DNA from 2 places in the Streptomyces sp. NPDC059906 genome. Region 1 is predicted to be linked to the other one. Evidence: riboswitches for the same ligand, from Rfam matches in the RefSeq annotation. Region 1 holds a riboswitch; the other holds the start of a gene.
What was found. Region 1 has a riboswitch for cyclic di-AMP ahead of ACFV9J_RS37180 (M23 family metallopeptidase). Riboswitches for the same ligand answer to the same signal wherever they lie in the genome.

Region 2: another riboswitch for cyclic di-AMP. It lies ahead of ACFV9J_RS14945 (peptidoglycan DD-metalloendopeptidase family protein); the one in region 1 lies ahead of ACFV9J_RS37180 (M23 family metallopeptidase).

What each region holds. Positions count from the first base shown of each region.
Region 1 covers NZ_JBHWKU010000044.1:19,975-27,652, forward strand. Annotated here, with positions in the region: gene ACFV9J_RS37170 (M16 family metallopeptidase) at 1-445, shown strand, start outside; gene ACFV9J_RS37175 (M16 family metallopeptidase) at 442-1,830, shown strand; cyclic di-AMP (ydaO/yuaA leader) riboswitch at 2,022-2,186, shown strand; gene ACFV9J_RS37180 (M23 family metallopeptidase) at 2,199-2,963, shown strand; gene ACFV9J_RS37185 (GntR family transcriptional regulator) at 3,083-3,778, shown strand; gene ACFV9J_RS37190 (HPr family phosphocarrier protein) at 3,951-4,232, opposite strand; gene ACFV9J_RS37195 (GNAT family N-acetyltransferase) at 4,435-7,671, shown strand.
Region 2 covers NZ_JBHWKU010000008.1:19,942-27,619, reverse strand. Annotated here, with positions in the region: gene dxs (1-deoxy-D-xylulose-5-phosphate synthase) at 1-66, shown strand, start outside; gene ACFV9J_RS14965 (aspartate aminotransferase family protein) at 63-1,448, shown strand; gene ACFV9J_RS14960 (helix-turn-helix domain-containing protein) at 1,522-2,136, shown strand; gene ACFV9J_RS14955 (DUF6126 family protein) at 2,133-2,252, shown strand; gene ACFV9J_RS14950 (tyrosine-protein phosphatase) at 2,274-3,071, opposite strand; cyclic di-AMP (ydaO/yuaA leader) riboswitch at 3,496-3,652, shown strand; gene ACFV9J_RS14945 (peptidoglycan DD-metalloendopeptidase family protein) at 3,657-4,610, shown strand; gene ACFV9J_RS14940 (SGNH/GDSL hydrolase family protein) at 4,854-5,639, shown strand; gene ACFV9J_RS14935 (TetR/AcrR family transcriptional regulator) at 5,719-6,339, opposite strand; gene ACFV9J_RS14930 (MBL fold metallo-hydrolase) at 6,490-7,678, shown strand, end outside.

The DNA of each region.
Region 1 (7,678 bases):
CGTCGCCGCCGGGTTCGGCCTGCTGCGGCTCGCCGGTGCGCCCTCCCTGGGCTGGCTGGACGTGAAGACGTCCGGCGACGTGGAGGTGCCGGTCATCGAGACCGCCATCGACGAGGAGCTGGCCCGGTTCGCCGAGGAGGGCCCCACGGCCGAGGAGATGGAGCGCGCCCAGGCCCAGCTCGAGCGCGAGTGGCTGGACCGCCTGGGCACGGTCGCCGGCCGCGCCGACGAACTGTGCCGGTACGCCGTCCTGTTCGGCGACCCGCAGCTCGCCCTCACCGCCGTGCAGCGGGTCCTTGAGGTGACCGCGGAGGAGGTCCAGGAGGTCGCCAAGGCCCGCCTGCGCCCCGACAACCGCGCGGTGCTCGTCTACGAGCCCACCGCCCCCGCCGACGAGACCGACGCCACCGACGCCACCGACGAGAACGAGGAGGCGGCCAAGTGACCGAGCTCGCCACCATGGAATTCCACGCCCAGCCGCAGGCCGGCGAGCCCAAGCCCTGGGCGTTCCCCGCCCCCGAGCGCGGCAGCCTCGGCAACGGCCTGACCGTGCTGCGCTGCCACCGGCCCGGCCAGCAGGTCGTCGCCGTCGAGGTGCTCCTCGACGCCCCCCTGGACGCCGAGCCGGCCGGCCTCGACGGTGTCGCCACCATCATGGCGCGCGCCTTCTCCGAGGGCACCGACAAGCACTCCGCCGAGGACTTCGCCGCGGAGCTGGAGCGCTGCGGCGCCACCCTGGACGCGCACGCCGACCACCCCGGCGTCCGGCTGAGCCTGGAGGTGCCCGCCTCGCGCCTCGGCAAGGCACTCGGCCTGCTCGCCGACGCCCTCAGGGCGCCCGCCTTCGCGGACGGCGAGGTCGAACGACTGGTGCGCAACCGGCTCGACGAGATCCCGCACGAGCTGGCCAACCCCTCCCGGCGTGCCGCCAAGGAACTCTCCAAGGAGCTGTTCCCGGCCGACGCGCGCATGTCGCGCCCGCGCCAGGGCACCGAGGAAACGGTCGAGGCCATCGACTCGGCGGCCGTACGCGCCTTCTACGAGCGGCACGTCCGCCCCGCCACGGCCACCGCGGTGGTCGTCGGCGACCTCACCGGCGTCGACCTGGACGCGCTGCTCGGCGACACCCTGGGCGCGTGGACCGGCTCGGCCGCCGAGCCGCGCCCCGTTCCCCCGGTGACCGCCGACGACCGGGGCCGGGTCGTCATCGTGGACCGTCCCGGCGCCGTCCAGACGCAGCTGCTGATCGGCCGTACCGGCGCCGACCGGCACGACCGCGTGTGGCCCGCGCAGGTGCTCGGCACCTACTGCCTGGGCGGCACCCTCACCTCGCGCCTGGACCGCGTCCTGCGCGAGGAGAAGGGCTACACCTACGGTGTGCGGGCGTTCGGCCAGGTCCTGCGCTCCGCCCCGGACGGCACGGGCGCCGCGATGCTCGCCATCAGCGGATCCGTCGACACGCCCAACACCGGTCCCGCCCTGGAGGACCTGTGGACGGTGCTGCGCAAGCTGGCCGCGGAGGGGCTCACCGACGCCGAGCGCGACGTGGCCGTGCAGAACCTGGTGGGCGTGGCGCCGCTGAAGTACGAGACGGCGGCGGCCGTGGCGAGCACGCTGGCCGACCAGGTCGAGCAGCACCTGCCCGACGACTTCCAGGCCACGCTCTACCGCCAACTGGCCGCCACGGGCACCGTGGAGGCCACCGCGGCGGTCGTGAACGCCTTCCCGGTGGACCGTCTCGTGACGGTCCTCGTCGGCGACGCGGCCCAGATCAAGGAGCCCGTCGAGGCCCTCGGTATCGGCGAAGTCACCGTGGTGGCGGCCGAGTAGCGGCACGCGTGCGCGGCGGCCCTGGTGACCGGTGTGTCACCAGGGCCGCCGTTTGTCCGGATTGGGGGAGTGGTTGCCCGTCTGCCCTGTGGCGTGCGCTACAAAAAGCCTGTTGCGTTTGAGGATTGAACGCAGCCGCGTTTAGCGTCGTCCGGGCTGTTCGTCAGGCAGTGCGCCGCATCCGCGGCACCGGACAGCCATCGCCGAGTCCCCGTACGGCGCGAGCCAGGGGAGCCGGGGACCCATCGCAGTCCCTGGGGTGAATCGGACGCCCGCGCGCACCGCGAGGGGGTCCGTAGGAGACCTTCCACCTCCGAACCCGTCAGCTAACCCGGTAGGCGAGAGGGAAGGAAAGGACAAGCCTCTACATGGCGTTCACGCGCGCCACCGGGAAGCACCGCCGTACCGGCCGGATGCACCGCACCACCGTCCGCGCGGCGGGGGTCGCGGCCCTCGCCACCACAGGCGTGGTCGGCACCCTCGCGGCTCCGGCGCTCGCCGCCGAGCCCGAGGTGGAACAGACCGGGCTCACCCCGGTCGTCACCATCGGCGACTCCATAGCCGACGAGATCGACGCCCAGGCCCTCGCCCAGAAGCAGGCGGCCGCGGACGCCGCCGCCCGCGAGGCGGCCCGGGAGGCGGCCCGCGAGCGGGCGGCCGAGGCGGCCAAGGAGGCGCGCGAGGCCAAGGAGCGCGCCGCGCGGGAGGCGGAGCGCAAGCGCCTCAACACCTTCGTCGCGCCGATCACCGCCTCGTACGTCTCCACCGCCTACCAGGCCGGCAGCTCCCTGTGGTCCTCGGGCAGCCACACCGGCATCGACTTCCACGCCTCCAGCGGCACGTCCGTGCACTCCGTGGGCGTCGGCACCGTCGTCGAGGCCGGCTGGGGCGGCGCGTACGGCAACCAGGTCGTGATCAGGATGCACGACGGTACGTACACGCAGTACGGGCACCTGTCCTCCATCGGCGTCTCGGTCGGCCAGTCGGTCGAGCCCGGCCAGCAGATCGGCGTCTCTGGTGCCACCGGCAACGTCACCGGACCGCACCTGCACTTCGAGGCCCGTACGAGCCCCGAGTACGGCTCGGACATGGACCCCGTCGCCTATCTCCGCTCCCACGGAGTGAACGTCTGACGAAAAAGCCCCGGCTTCGAACTCGGGGCTTTTTGTATTCCATACCGGCTTGCTTGGCCTAGAGTCGCTGAAAGCGCGTCCATCGTCGGCGTTTCAGGGGATCAAGGCGGAGGTCGGTCATGCGTATTCCGGCGCATTCGGTGTGCACGGCGATCCGGGACGACATCGTGGCCGGCGTCCACGGACGCGGGAGCCGGCTCACCGAGGAAATCCTCGCCCGCCGCTACGGCGTCTCCCGCGTCCCCGTCCGCGAGGCCCTGCGCACGCTGGAGGCGGAGGGCTTCGTGGTGACCCGGCGGCACGCGGGCGCGTGCGTCGCGGAACCGACCGCGCGGGAGGCCGCCGACCTGCTGGAGACCCGCACGCTCCTCGAGCCGCTCGGTGCCGCCCGGGCCGCGCGGCGGCGCACCGACGCCCACCTCAAGGTGCTGCGCGGCCTGGTCAGGCTGGGGCAGGAGCGGGCCGGGCGGGGCACCGTGGACGAGCTGCGCTCCCTGGGCGGCTGGTTCCACGAGACCCTCGCCCGGGCGGCGGACAGCCCCTCCCTGACCGCGCTGCTGACCCAGCTCCGCCACAAGATCGCCTGGATGTACGTCGTGGAGGCGCCGGTCGGACCGGCGGAGCACTGGGCGGAGCACGCCGCGATCACCGACGCCGTGGCCCGGGGCGACGGCGAACGCGCGCGGGCGCTCATGACCCGGCACATCGAGCGGTCGGCGTCCGGGCACCGGCTCCGATTCGCCTCGGCGGCGTCGGCGACGGAGCGTGTGAGGAATACGCAACATTCCGTAAACACCGCGAGCCCGCTCCGGTAACACAGGTTCCGTATACAAAAGCGGGGGAATTCCGGCGGCTATTTCCGCCGTCCCGAATGCGCAGCAGTGGAAGCGTCAGTGGAAGCGGAAGCGGAAGCGGAAGCGGAAGGGAAAAAGGTGAAAGGCCCGTCCGGTGGTCCCGGCGGGCCTTTCGGTGCTGCTGTCCCGTCCGTCAGACGGTCTCGGGAAGCTCCTCGAGCCCCTCGGCGACCAGCTTCGCCAGCCGGTCCAGGGCCGCCTCCGCGCCCTCGGCGTCGGACGCGAGGACGATCTCCTCGCCCCCCTGGGCGCCGAGGCCGAGGACGGCCAGCATGGAGGCCGCGTTGACGGGGGACCCGTCGGCCTTGGCGATCGTCACCGGGACGCCTGTGGCCGTGGCGGCTCGGACGAAGATGGAGGCGGGGCGGGCGTGGAGACCCTCGGCCCAGCCGACGTTGACGCGGCGCTCAGCCATGTGATGCTGCCCTTCAGGTGTTCAGAGGCGTTGAAGTTGTCTAGACCAGTCTTGTCTAGACCAGTTTCCCACATCGTGAAGCAAGCCGGGACGACCCCGTGGGCCGCCCCGTAAAGGTCCCGGACCGCGGCCTCGGTCCGGACCTCCGTCCCCCACAGACTGCCCCGCGCCGTTGTCGTACGCGAGCCGTACTCTGGGGCCCATGCAGACCTCGTCGGACCGGCACGAGTACCCCGCCCACTGGGAAGCCGACGTGGTGCTGCGCGACGGCGGCACCGCACGCGTCCGCCCCATCACCGTTGACGACGCCGAGCGCCTGGTCAGCTTCTACGAGCAGGTTTCCGACGAGTCGAAGTACTACCGCTTCTTCGCGCCGTACCCTCGCCTGTCCGCCAAGGACGTCCACCGCTTCACGCACCACGACTTTGTGGACCGGGTGGGACTCGCGGCCACCATCGGCGGCGAGTTCATCGCCACCGTACGCTACGACCGGATCGGGGCCGGCGGAACGCCCGCCACCGCACCGGCCGACGAGGCCGAGGTCGCCTTCCTCGTCCAGGACGCCCACCAGGGGCGCGGCGTCGCCTCCGCCCTCCTGGAGCACATCGCCGCCGTGGCCCGCGAGCGGGGCATCCGCCGCTTCGCCGCCGAGGTGCTGCCCGCCAACAACAAGATGATCAAAGTCTTCATGGACGCCGGGTACACCCAGAAGCGGAGCTTCGAGGACGGGGTGGTCCGCCTGGAGTTCGGTCTCGAACCCACCGACCGCTCGCTGGCCGTGCAGTACGCGCGCGAGCACCGCGCGGAGGCCCGTTCCGTCCAGCGGCTGCTGCAGCCCGGCTCGGTCGCGGTCGTCGGCGCCGGCCGCACCCCGGGCGGCGTCGGCCGCAGCATCCTCGGCAACATCCGGGACGCCGGCTACACGGGGCTCCTGTACGCCGTGAACAGGGCCTTCCCCGAGGACATGAAGGAGCTCGACGGGGTGGTGGCGTGCCGTTCCGTGCGCGACATCGACGGGCCCGTCGACCTCGCCGTCGTCACCGTGCCCGCCGAACACGTCCCGGACGTCGTCACCGCGTGCGGCGAACACGGGGTGCAGGGACTGGTGGTGGTCTCCGCCGGATACGCCGACAGCGGCCCCGAGGGACGTGAACGCCAGCGCGCCCTCGTGAGGCACGCGCGCACGTACGGCATGCGCATCATCGGGCCCAACGCCTTCGGGATCATCAACACCTCCCCGGACGTGCGGCTCAACGCCTCCCTCGCCCCCGAGATGCCGCGCGCGGGACGGATCGGCCTGTTCGCGCAGTCCGGCGCCATCGGCATCGCCCTGCTCTCCCGGCTGCACCGGCGCGGCGGCGGGGTCACCGGCGTCACCGGCGTGTCCACCTTCGTCTCCTCCGGCAACCGCGCCGACGTCTCCGGCAACGACGTCCTCCAGTACTGGTACGACGACCCGGACACCGACGTCGCGCTGATGTACCTGGAGTCCATCGGCAACCCCCGCAAGTTCACCCGCCTGGCCCGGCGCACGGCGGCCGCCAAGCCCCTGGTCGTGGTGCAGGGCGCCCGGCACGGCGGCGTGGCACCCCAGGGGCACGCCGTACGGGCGACGCGGCTGCCCCACGCGACGGTCTCCGCGCTGCTGCGGCAGGCCGGCGTGATCCGGGTCGACACCATCACCGACCTGGTCGACGCGGGGCTGCTCCTCGCCCGCCAGCCGCTGCCCGCCGGACCGAGGGTGGCCATCCTGGGCAACTCGGAGTCCCTGGGACTGCTCACCTACGACGCGTGCCTCTCCGAGGGCCTGCGCCCGCAGCCGCCGCTGGACCTGACGACCGCCGCCTCGGCCGACGACTTCCACGCGGCCCTGGCCAGGGCCCTGGCCGACGACACGTGCGACGCGGTCGTGGTGACCGCCATCCCGACGCTGGGGGAGGGGGCGGCCGGGGACGCCGCGCTCGCGGAGGCCCTGCGCTCCGCGGCGGCCGCGGTCCCCACCAAGCCCGTCCTCGTGGTCCACGTGGAGCTGGGCGGCCTGGCGGAGGCCCTGTCCGCGGCGGCGAGCACGGCCCCGCAGCCGGCTCAGGGCACCGCCTCCCAGGCCACCCCGGGCACCACTTCCCAGCCGGCTCCGGCCACCGGCTCCGAAGCGGCTCCGGGCGCGGCCTTCCCGGTCGATCCGGGTGCTGTGCGGCAGGGTGGCCCGGCCTCCCGGGCCACGCCGGGCACCACTTCCCAGGCGGCTTCGGTCACCGGCGCCGACGCGGCTCCGGGCGCGGCCTTCCCGGTCGATCCGGGTGCTGTGCGGCAGGGTGGCCCGGCCTCCCGGGCCACGCCGGGCACCACTTCCCAGGCGGCTTCGGCCACCGGCGCCGACGCGGCTCCGGGCGCGGCCTTCCCGCCCGACCCCGGTGCCGTGCCACAGGCCACCCCGGGCGGCCCGGCCTCCCGGACGACCCCGGGCGGCGCACCCCATGCTGCTCCCGGCCCCGCCGATCGGGCCTCGTCCCGCCCGTCCGGTCCGTCCGCCGCCCCGGCCCAGTCGCCCACGGCCGTCCTGCCCCCGGAGGGAGCCCACCTCATCCCCGCCTACCCCGCCGCCGAGCGTGCCGTCCGCGCCCTCGGCGAGGCGGTCGCCTACGCCCAGTGGCGGCGCGACGCCGCCGACCCCGGCAAGGTGCCGGAGTACGAGGACATCGACGAGAAGGGCGCCGCCCAGCAGATAGCGGGGCACCTCGCGCGCGGGCAGGGGCTCACCCTCGGCAGCCGGGAGACCTGCGACCTGCTCGGCCGGTACGGGGTCCACGTGCACCGCGCCCTGCCCGCCGCCACTCCCGACGACGCCGCGGCCGCCGCGCGGACCATCGGCTACCCGGTGGCCCTCAAGGCCACCGCCCCGCACCTGCGCCACCGCGCCGACCTGGGCGGCGTACGCCTCGACCTCGCGGACGAGCAGCAACTGCGGCGGGCCTACGCCGAATTGACCGAGCTGTTCGGAAAGCCCGCGGAGCTGCGCCCGGTGGTCCAGGGCATGGCTCCGCGCGGCGTCGACACCGTCGTACGGGCGGTCATCGACCCGGCGGCCGGCGCGGTGCTCTCCTTCGGCCTCGCCGGCGCCGCCACCCAGCTGCTCGGCGACATGGCGCACCGGCTGATTCCGGTCACCGACCGGGACGCCACCTCGCTCATCCGCTCGGTCCGCACGGCCCCCCTCCTCTTCGGCTGGCGCGGCTCGGCCCCGGTCGACGCCGCCGCCCTGGAGGAGCTGCTGCTGCGGGTCTCCCGGCTGGTCGACGACCACCCGGAGGTCGTCGCGGTCACCCTGGAGCCCGTCGTGGTCGCCCCGCACGGCCTGAGCGTCCTCGGCGCCTCCGTCCGCCTCGCGCCCCCTCCCGCCAGGGACGACCTCGGCCCGCGGACCCTGCCGGCCTACTGACCCGCCA
Region 2 (7,678 bases), on a different contig from region 1:
CCGGCGACGGACGGATGTCCGGCGACGGACGGATCGTCATGCCAGCGCAAGGAGAGAACTGAATGACCAAGGAGTTCGACCTCGCCGCGCTCTTGGCCGAGCGCGGGGCCGAGCGGTACGAGCTGCACGCCAAGCACCTCAACCACCAGCTGCCGCGCATGCTGCACACCATCGGCTTCGACAAGGTCTACGAGCGTGCCGAGGGCGCGCACTTCTGGGACGCGGACGGCAACGACTACCTGGACATGCTCGCCGGGTTCGCGGTGATGGGCCTGGGCCGCCACCACCCCGTCGTCCGCAAGGCGCTGCACGACGTCCTCGACGCCTCGCTCGCCGACCTGACCCGCTTCGACTGCCCGCCGCTGCCCGGCCTGCTGGCGGAGAAGCTGCTCTCCTACAGCCCGCACCTGGACCGCGTCTTCTTCGGCAACAGCGGCACCGAGGCCGTCGAGACCGCGCTGAAGTTCGCCCGGTACGCGACCGGCAGACAGCGGATCCTGTACTGCTCGCACGCCTTCCACGGACTGACCACCGGCTCCCTCTCCGTCAACGGCGAGGACGGCTTCCGCAAGGGCTTCGCGCCGCTGCTGCCCGACACCGCCGTCCCGCTCGGCGACCTGGACGCCCTGGCGCGGGAGCTGAGGAAGGGCGACGTGGCGGCCCTGATCGTGGAGCCGGTCCAGGGCAAGGGCGTGCACGAGGCCCCGCCCGGCTACCTGCTCGCCGCGCAGGAGCTGCTGCACCGGCACAAGGCGCTGCTGATCGCCGACGAGGTGCAGACGGGCCTCGGCCGGACCGGCAAGTTCTACGCCTACCAGCACTCGGACGGGGTGGAGCCCGACCTGGTCTGCGTGGCCAAGGCGCTGTCCGGCGGATACGTGCCGGTGGGGGCCACCCTGGGCAAGGACTGGATCTTCCAGAAGGTGTACTCCTCGATGGACCGCGTACAGGTCCACTCGGCCAGCTTCGGGTCCAACGCACAGGCCATGGCCGCCGGACTCGCGGTGCTGTCGGTGATGGAGAACGAGGAGATCGTCGCGAACGCCGCCGCGGTGGGGGAGCGGCTGAAGTCCCGGCTCGCGGAGCTGGTGGACCGCTACGAGCTGCTCGCCGACGTCCGGGGCCGCGGACTGATGATCGGCATCGAGTTCGGCCGGCCCAGGTCCCTGAAGCTGCGCAGCCGCTGGACGATGCTGCAGGCGGCGCGGAAGGGACTGTTCGCGCAGATGGTGGTCGTGCCGCTGCTGCAACGGCACCGGATCCTGACCCAGGTGTCCGGCGACCACCTGGAAGTGATCAAGCTGATCCCGCCGCTGATCGTCGACACCGACGACGCCGACCGGTTCGTCGACGCCTTCACGGAGGTGATGGAGGACGCGCACAATGGCGGTGGCCTGATGTGGGACTTCGGGAAGATCCTTGTCAAGCAGGCGGTGGCCAACCGCTGAGCGTGCGCAGCAAACTTTTTGCCTCTGAGGCAAGAAGTTTGCCTGACGGGCAAGACTCGGGCTGAATGGAGCCATGAGCTCCTCCGAGACCGGCCCCGCCGAGGGGGCGGTCGCCGCCGTCGCGCCCCAGCTGCGTGAGCTGCGGCGGCGGGCCGCCCTCACCCTGGAGGCCGCGGCCCGCGACGCAGGGCTCTCGCCCGCCCACCTCTCCCGCCTGGAGACCGGGCAGCGCCAGCCCTCGCTGCCGATGCTGCTCTCCCTCGCCCGGGTCTACGGTACGACCGTCGCCGAGCTGCTGGGGGAGACGGCCGCGGACCGGGACGCCGTCGTGCGCGCCGCCGGCATGGAACCCACCGCCGCGGGCGGCTGGACGTACTGGCGGGCCGGAGCGCCGGGCCGCGGCATGCAGGCCCTGCGCGTCCAGGTTCCGTACGGCTCCCAGGGCGACGTGGTGCGGGTGCACCCCGGTGAGGAGTGGCTGCACGTCCTGCGGGGCCGGCTGCGACTGCGCCTCGGGGACACCGAGCACCGGCTCACCGCGGGGGACAGCGCCCACTTCGACTCGATGACCCCGCACCGGATCGCCGCGCAGGACCCCGACGGGGTCGAGCTGCTGTTCGTACACACCCTGCTGCAGAGCCCGACGGCCGCCCTGTGCCTCGGCCCGACCCCCGGAGAGACGCCATGAGTGCCACGGAGGAGAAGCTCCCGCGCGCCCTGTGGGTGCGACTGATCATCTACATCGCCCTGGGGCACGTCTTCGGCGGCTTCCTCTACCTGCTGTTCGAGGTGGGCGCCAAGTAGCGCCGTCCGCGGGCGGGTGGCTCAGTCCAGCATCCGCTCGCGCAGCCGCTCCCGGGTCCCGGCAGTGAGCCGCAGGCCCTGCTCCAGGTAGGCGTCGACGCCGCCCCAGGTCTCCTCGACGGTCTCGAAGGCCGCCGCCAGGTACTCGGCGCGCGCGTCGAACAGGGGACTGAGCAGCTCCATGACCTCGGGGGAGTAGGCCGAGGCCGCGGAACCGCTGCGGCGCACCTTGTAGCGGCGGTGCGCGGCGTTCGACTTCAGGTAGTCCTCGACGACGGCCTCGCGCTCGACGCCCAGGGCGAGCAGGGTGACGGCGATCGACAGGCCCGCGCGGTCCTTTCCGGCGGCGCAGTGCATCAGGGCCGGGACGCTGTCCTCGGCGAGCGCGTGCAGGATGCGGGAGTGCTCCGCAGTGCGCTCCGTGACGATCGCGCGGTAGGAGCCGATCATCCGGTCCGCGCCCTTGCCGTCGGCCAGGATCTCGCGCAGCTGGTCGAGGTCGCCGTCACGGACCATCTTCCAGAACTCGGCGCCGTCGGCCGGGTCGCTCAGCGGCAGGTTCACATTGCGCACGCCCGGCAGGTCGACGTCCGGGCCCTCGAGCTTCTGGTCGGCCGCGTTGCGGAAGTCGAAGATCGTGTGCAGGCCCAGCGAGGCCAGGAACGCGGCGTCCTCCCCGGTGGCGTGAGCCAGGTGACCGCTGCGGAACAGCACCCCCTGCCGCACCCGCCGCCCGTCCACGGTGGGCAGTCCGCCCACGTCCCGGAAGTTGCGCACACCGGTCAGCTCGGGTTCGGTCGACGGGACCTGCTGCGTCACGGGGGCTCCTCCCACTCCGCCCCGCCGCCGCTGCTCGCCGACGGGCTCCACCAGACGATACGGCATCACCTGGGCGCGAAATGGCGCCCCGAGGGATATTCCGAGCCGATAAGAGCCTTCTGTCCGAATTGGTGCCTTAATAGCAACTGGCCCTGAAATGGCGGAAGGTGAATGCGAGGCGCGTGAGCAGCGTCATATCCGTGACCGTGCGTTGCCCGTCATGTTCACGTAATTCAACTGTTTCTCAAGGGGCTTTAGGCAAAAGCGCGCGGCGGAAATCGACGCAGGGTTACCGGATATTCCCGTAAAGGATCAATCGGAACACCCGCCGGGGGAACCCCTCGCTTGTCCGTGTGCGTCTTGGTCCCTTACGTTCACCACCGATCCGGACGGACGCCTAATCCTGCCGCCGACCGGAGCCCGCACTCATCGACCACCCGTACACGGCAGGAGCGGGGGACCCACAGGTAGAACTGCCTGTTCCGGTTCCCGGAACGGCTTGGGGTAAAGCCGCGTTCTGCGCGGCCGGGCATCTCCAGCCCGCACCCGACAGCTCACCTCGCAGGCGCCGGAGAGGAATTCGCCATGCCCGCGAAGGGTAAGCACCGCCGTACCAGGGCCATGCGCCTGACCCGCACCATCGCCGTCGCCGGAACCGGCGGCGCCGCGCTCGCGCTCCCGCTGATGGGTGCCGCCGCCGCCAACGCCGCTCCCGCGCACTCCGTTTCCGAGCAGGCCGCGCAGTCCGTTCCGGCCTCGGCCAAGAAGGCCGCCGCCGAGAAGAACTCCGACTCGCGCACCTACACCGTGAAGAGCGGCGACTACCTTTCGAAGATCGCCGACGAGCAGGACGTCGACGGCGGCTGGAAGAAGCTCTACACGGACAACCGCGAGGCCGTCGGTTCCGACCCGTCGCTGATCCACCCCGGCCTGAAGCTCTCGATCGGCGGCCAGGCCGCCAAGTCGTCGGCGCCGTCCTCCGCGCAGTCGCAGAAGCCCGCGCAGAAGTCCGCCGAGAAGCCCGCCGAGAAGCCCGCCGAGAAGTCCGCCGCCGCGAAGCCGGCCCAGAAGTCGGCGGACGCCGAGAAGGCCTCCTCCTCGGACACCGGCAGCCAGTCCACGGGCACCACCAGCGGCTACACCTCCCCCGTCGCGGGCGGCACCGTCGGCACCCCGTACCACCAGTCCGGCAGCATGTGGTCCAGCGGCTACCACACCGGCACCGACTTCGTCGTCCCGACCGGCACCTCCCTCAAGGCCGTCGGCGCGGGCACCGTCGTCTCCGCCGGCTGGGGCGGCGCGTACGGCAACCAGGTCGTCATCCAGCTCGCCGACGGCCACTACGCCCAGTACGCTCACCTCTCCTCGCTCTCCGTCTCCGCCGGTCAGTCGGTGACGGCGGGTCAGCAGGTCGGCCTCTCGGGTGCCACCGGCAACGTGACCGGCCCGCACCTGCACTTCGAGATCCGCACCACGCCGGACTACGGCTCGGACATCGACCCGCTGGCATTCCTGCGCTCGCACGGCGTCTCCGTCTGACGACCGGTTCCGCGCGGCCCCCGCGCCCCGAAGGCCGGACCCCGATCCCCGGGTCCGGCCTTCGGCGTGTCCGGACCCCGGTGTGCGCGCCGTGCAGGGCCCTCGCGTATTCCGGAATTGACGAATACTTTAGGCGTGGCCTTTCTCACCGCCCGTCAATCCCGCCCTACGGTCGCGTAGGTCACATTCCAAGGTGAATCATGGGCCGATGTGGCAGACGATTCGAAGAGTGACAGCAGAGCAGTGATCGGGTCGTACGTGGCGGTGGGGGACAGCTTCACCGAGGGCGTCGGCGACCCCGGCCCCGACGGGGCGTTCGTCGGCTGGGCCGACCGGCTGGCCGTACTGCTCGCGGACCGGCGCCCCGAGGGCGACTTCACGTACACGAACCTCGCCGTGCGCGGCAGGCTCCTCGACCAGATCGTGGCGGAGCAGGTACCGCGGGTCGTCGGACTCGCGCCGGACCTCGTCTCGTTCGCGGCGGGCGGCAACGACATCATCCGGCCCGGCACCGATCCCGACGAGGTCGCCGAGCGGTTCGAGCTGGCGGTGGCCGCGCTGACCGCCGCGGCCGGAACCGTCCTGGTGACCACCGGGTTCGACACCCGTGGGGTGCCGGTCCTCAAGCACCTGCGCGGCAAGATCGCCACGTACAACGGGCACGTCCGCGCCGTCGCCGACCGCTACGGCTGCCCGGTGCTCGACCTGTGGTCGCTGCGGAGCGTCCAGGACCGCAGGGCGTGGGACGCCGACCGGCTGCACCTGTCGCCGGAGGGTCACACCCGGGTGGCGCTGCGCGCGGGGCAGGCCCTGGGCCTGCGCGTTCCGGCCGACCCGGACCAGCCCTGGCCGCCCCTGCCGCCGCGCGGCACGCTCGACGTCCGGCGCGACGACGTGCACTGGGCGCGCGAGTACCTGGTGCCGTGGATCGGGCGCAGGCTGCGGGGCGAGTCGTCGGGCGACCACGTGACGGCCAAGGGGACGCTGTCGCCGGACGACATCAAGACGTGGATCGCGTCGGTGGCCTGACGCGGACGGGGGTCGGTGGTGTCCCGGCGGCCGGCGTCCGACGGGCCGGTGCACCGACGGGCCGGTGCCCCGTTGGGTGCTAGCGCCGCGTCGGTGTCAACGCCGCCCGCTCCAGGCCCAGTTCCCGGGCCAGGGCGTCGTCCACCCACTCCTGCGCCCGGGCCCGCGACACCGTGCCCGTGTACGAGGTGAGCTGCACGGCCAGCCCGTCCAGCAACGCCGTCAGCCGCAGGGCAGCGGCGTCCGGCTCGGGGCAGGAGAACTCACCGGCGGCCACGCCCTCGGCGATGACCTCGGCGATCGCCGCCTTCCACTGGCGGTCCAGCTCGCGCGTGACCTCCCGCAGCGCGGGCTCGCGCGGCGCCGCCGCCCAGCCCTCGATCCACAGCCGCCAGCCCTTGGCCGGCCCGGTCGGCGCGTACCACCGCACGGCCGCCCGCAGCCGGCGCAGCGCCGACGTGCGACGGGCGAGCAGCCCCCGCAGACGGGCGAGGTCGTCCTCGGCGGCATGCGTGAACGCGGCGGCGACCAGGCGCTCCTTCGTGGAGAAGTGGTAGAGCACCAGGGCGTTGCTGACGCCGAGCGCCGCGGCCACGTCGGCGATCCGCAACGCCGCCACGCCCCGCGCCGATATCTGCTCGATGGCGGCGCCCAGCAGCTCCTCGCGCCGCTCCGCCACGCTCAACCGCACTCTCCCCACGCACGTCACCCTATACAGGCGCCGGGACGTGCGCCGACGCCCTTCCCGGTCGCGACGGACCGGGGGAACACGGATGTCACATCCGTCGTTCGAGGTGCGTAGGACGAGACGACCATAATGAGAGCCTGAACCACTCCACCTGGAGGTACCGTGGCCGCTTTCCGTTCCCCGAGTCCCGGGTTCAGCGTGCCCCGGCCCGCGGCCTTCGGCGCCGACCCGAGCGGTGAGCGCATGGCGCGCATCCGCAGATCGCCGCACTTCAGCGACGGCGTCTTCCAGAACCCCGGGGGCACGGCACGGACCCGGCCCTCCGGATCGGCCGCCGAATTCGCCAAGATCTACTTCAACAAGGAGGCGCGGCTGCGCCGGTCCCCGCAGGGTCCGGTCCCGGTGCACGCCACCACCCTGGCCGACCTCGCCCGGCCGCCCGCCACCGGGCTCCGGCTGACCTGGATGGGCCACTCCAGCGTGCTCGCCGAGATCGACGGGCAGCGCGTGCTCTTCGACCCGGTGTGGGGCGAGCGCTGCTCCCCCTTCCCCTTCGCCGGCCCCAAGCGCCTGCATCCGGTCCCGCTGCCACTTGCCGCCCTGGGCCCGGTCGACGTGGTCGTCATCTCCCACGACCACTACGACCACCTGGACATGCCCACCATCAAGGCGCTGGCCGGCACGGACACCGTGTTCGCCGTGCCGCTCGGCGTCGGCGGCCACCTCGAACACTGGGGTGTCTCCCCCGACCGGCTGCGCGAGCTGGACTGGCACGAGTCGACGGGCGTCGGCGGCCTCACCCTCACCGCCACCCCGGCCCGGCACTTCTGCGGGCGCGGGCTGCGCAACACCCAGCACACCCTCTGGGCGTCCTGGGTGGTCGCCGGTTCCGAACACCGCGTGTACCACAGCGGGGACACCGGCTATTTCGACGGATTCCGCGAGATCGGCGCCGCGCACGGCCCGTTCGACGCCACGATGATCCAGCTGGGGGCGTACGCCGAGTTCTGGCCGGACATCCACATGACCCCCGAGGAGGGCGTCCGTGCCCACCTCGACCTCCAGGGCGGCCGTCCGCACGGCGCCCTGCTGCCGATCCACTGGGGCACCTTCAACCTGGCGCCGCACCCGTGGGCGGAGCCGGGGGAGTGGACGAAGGAGGCGGCTGAGGAGGTCGGCCAGGCGGTGGCGTTCCCGCGGCCGGGGGAGCCGTTCGAGCCGGCGGGGGAGCTGCCGGTGGAGGCGTGGTGGCGGGCGGTGTCGGGTCCGATCGCGCATCCGTGGCGGCGCCCCCGGATCGTCGAAGGCGTGGCCGGGACGAGCAGGGGTGATCTCGACCTCGCGGGGGAGC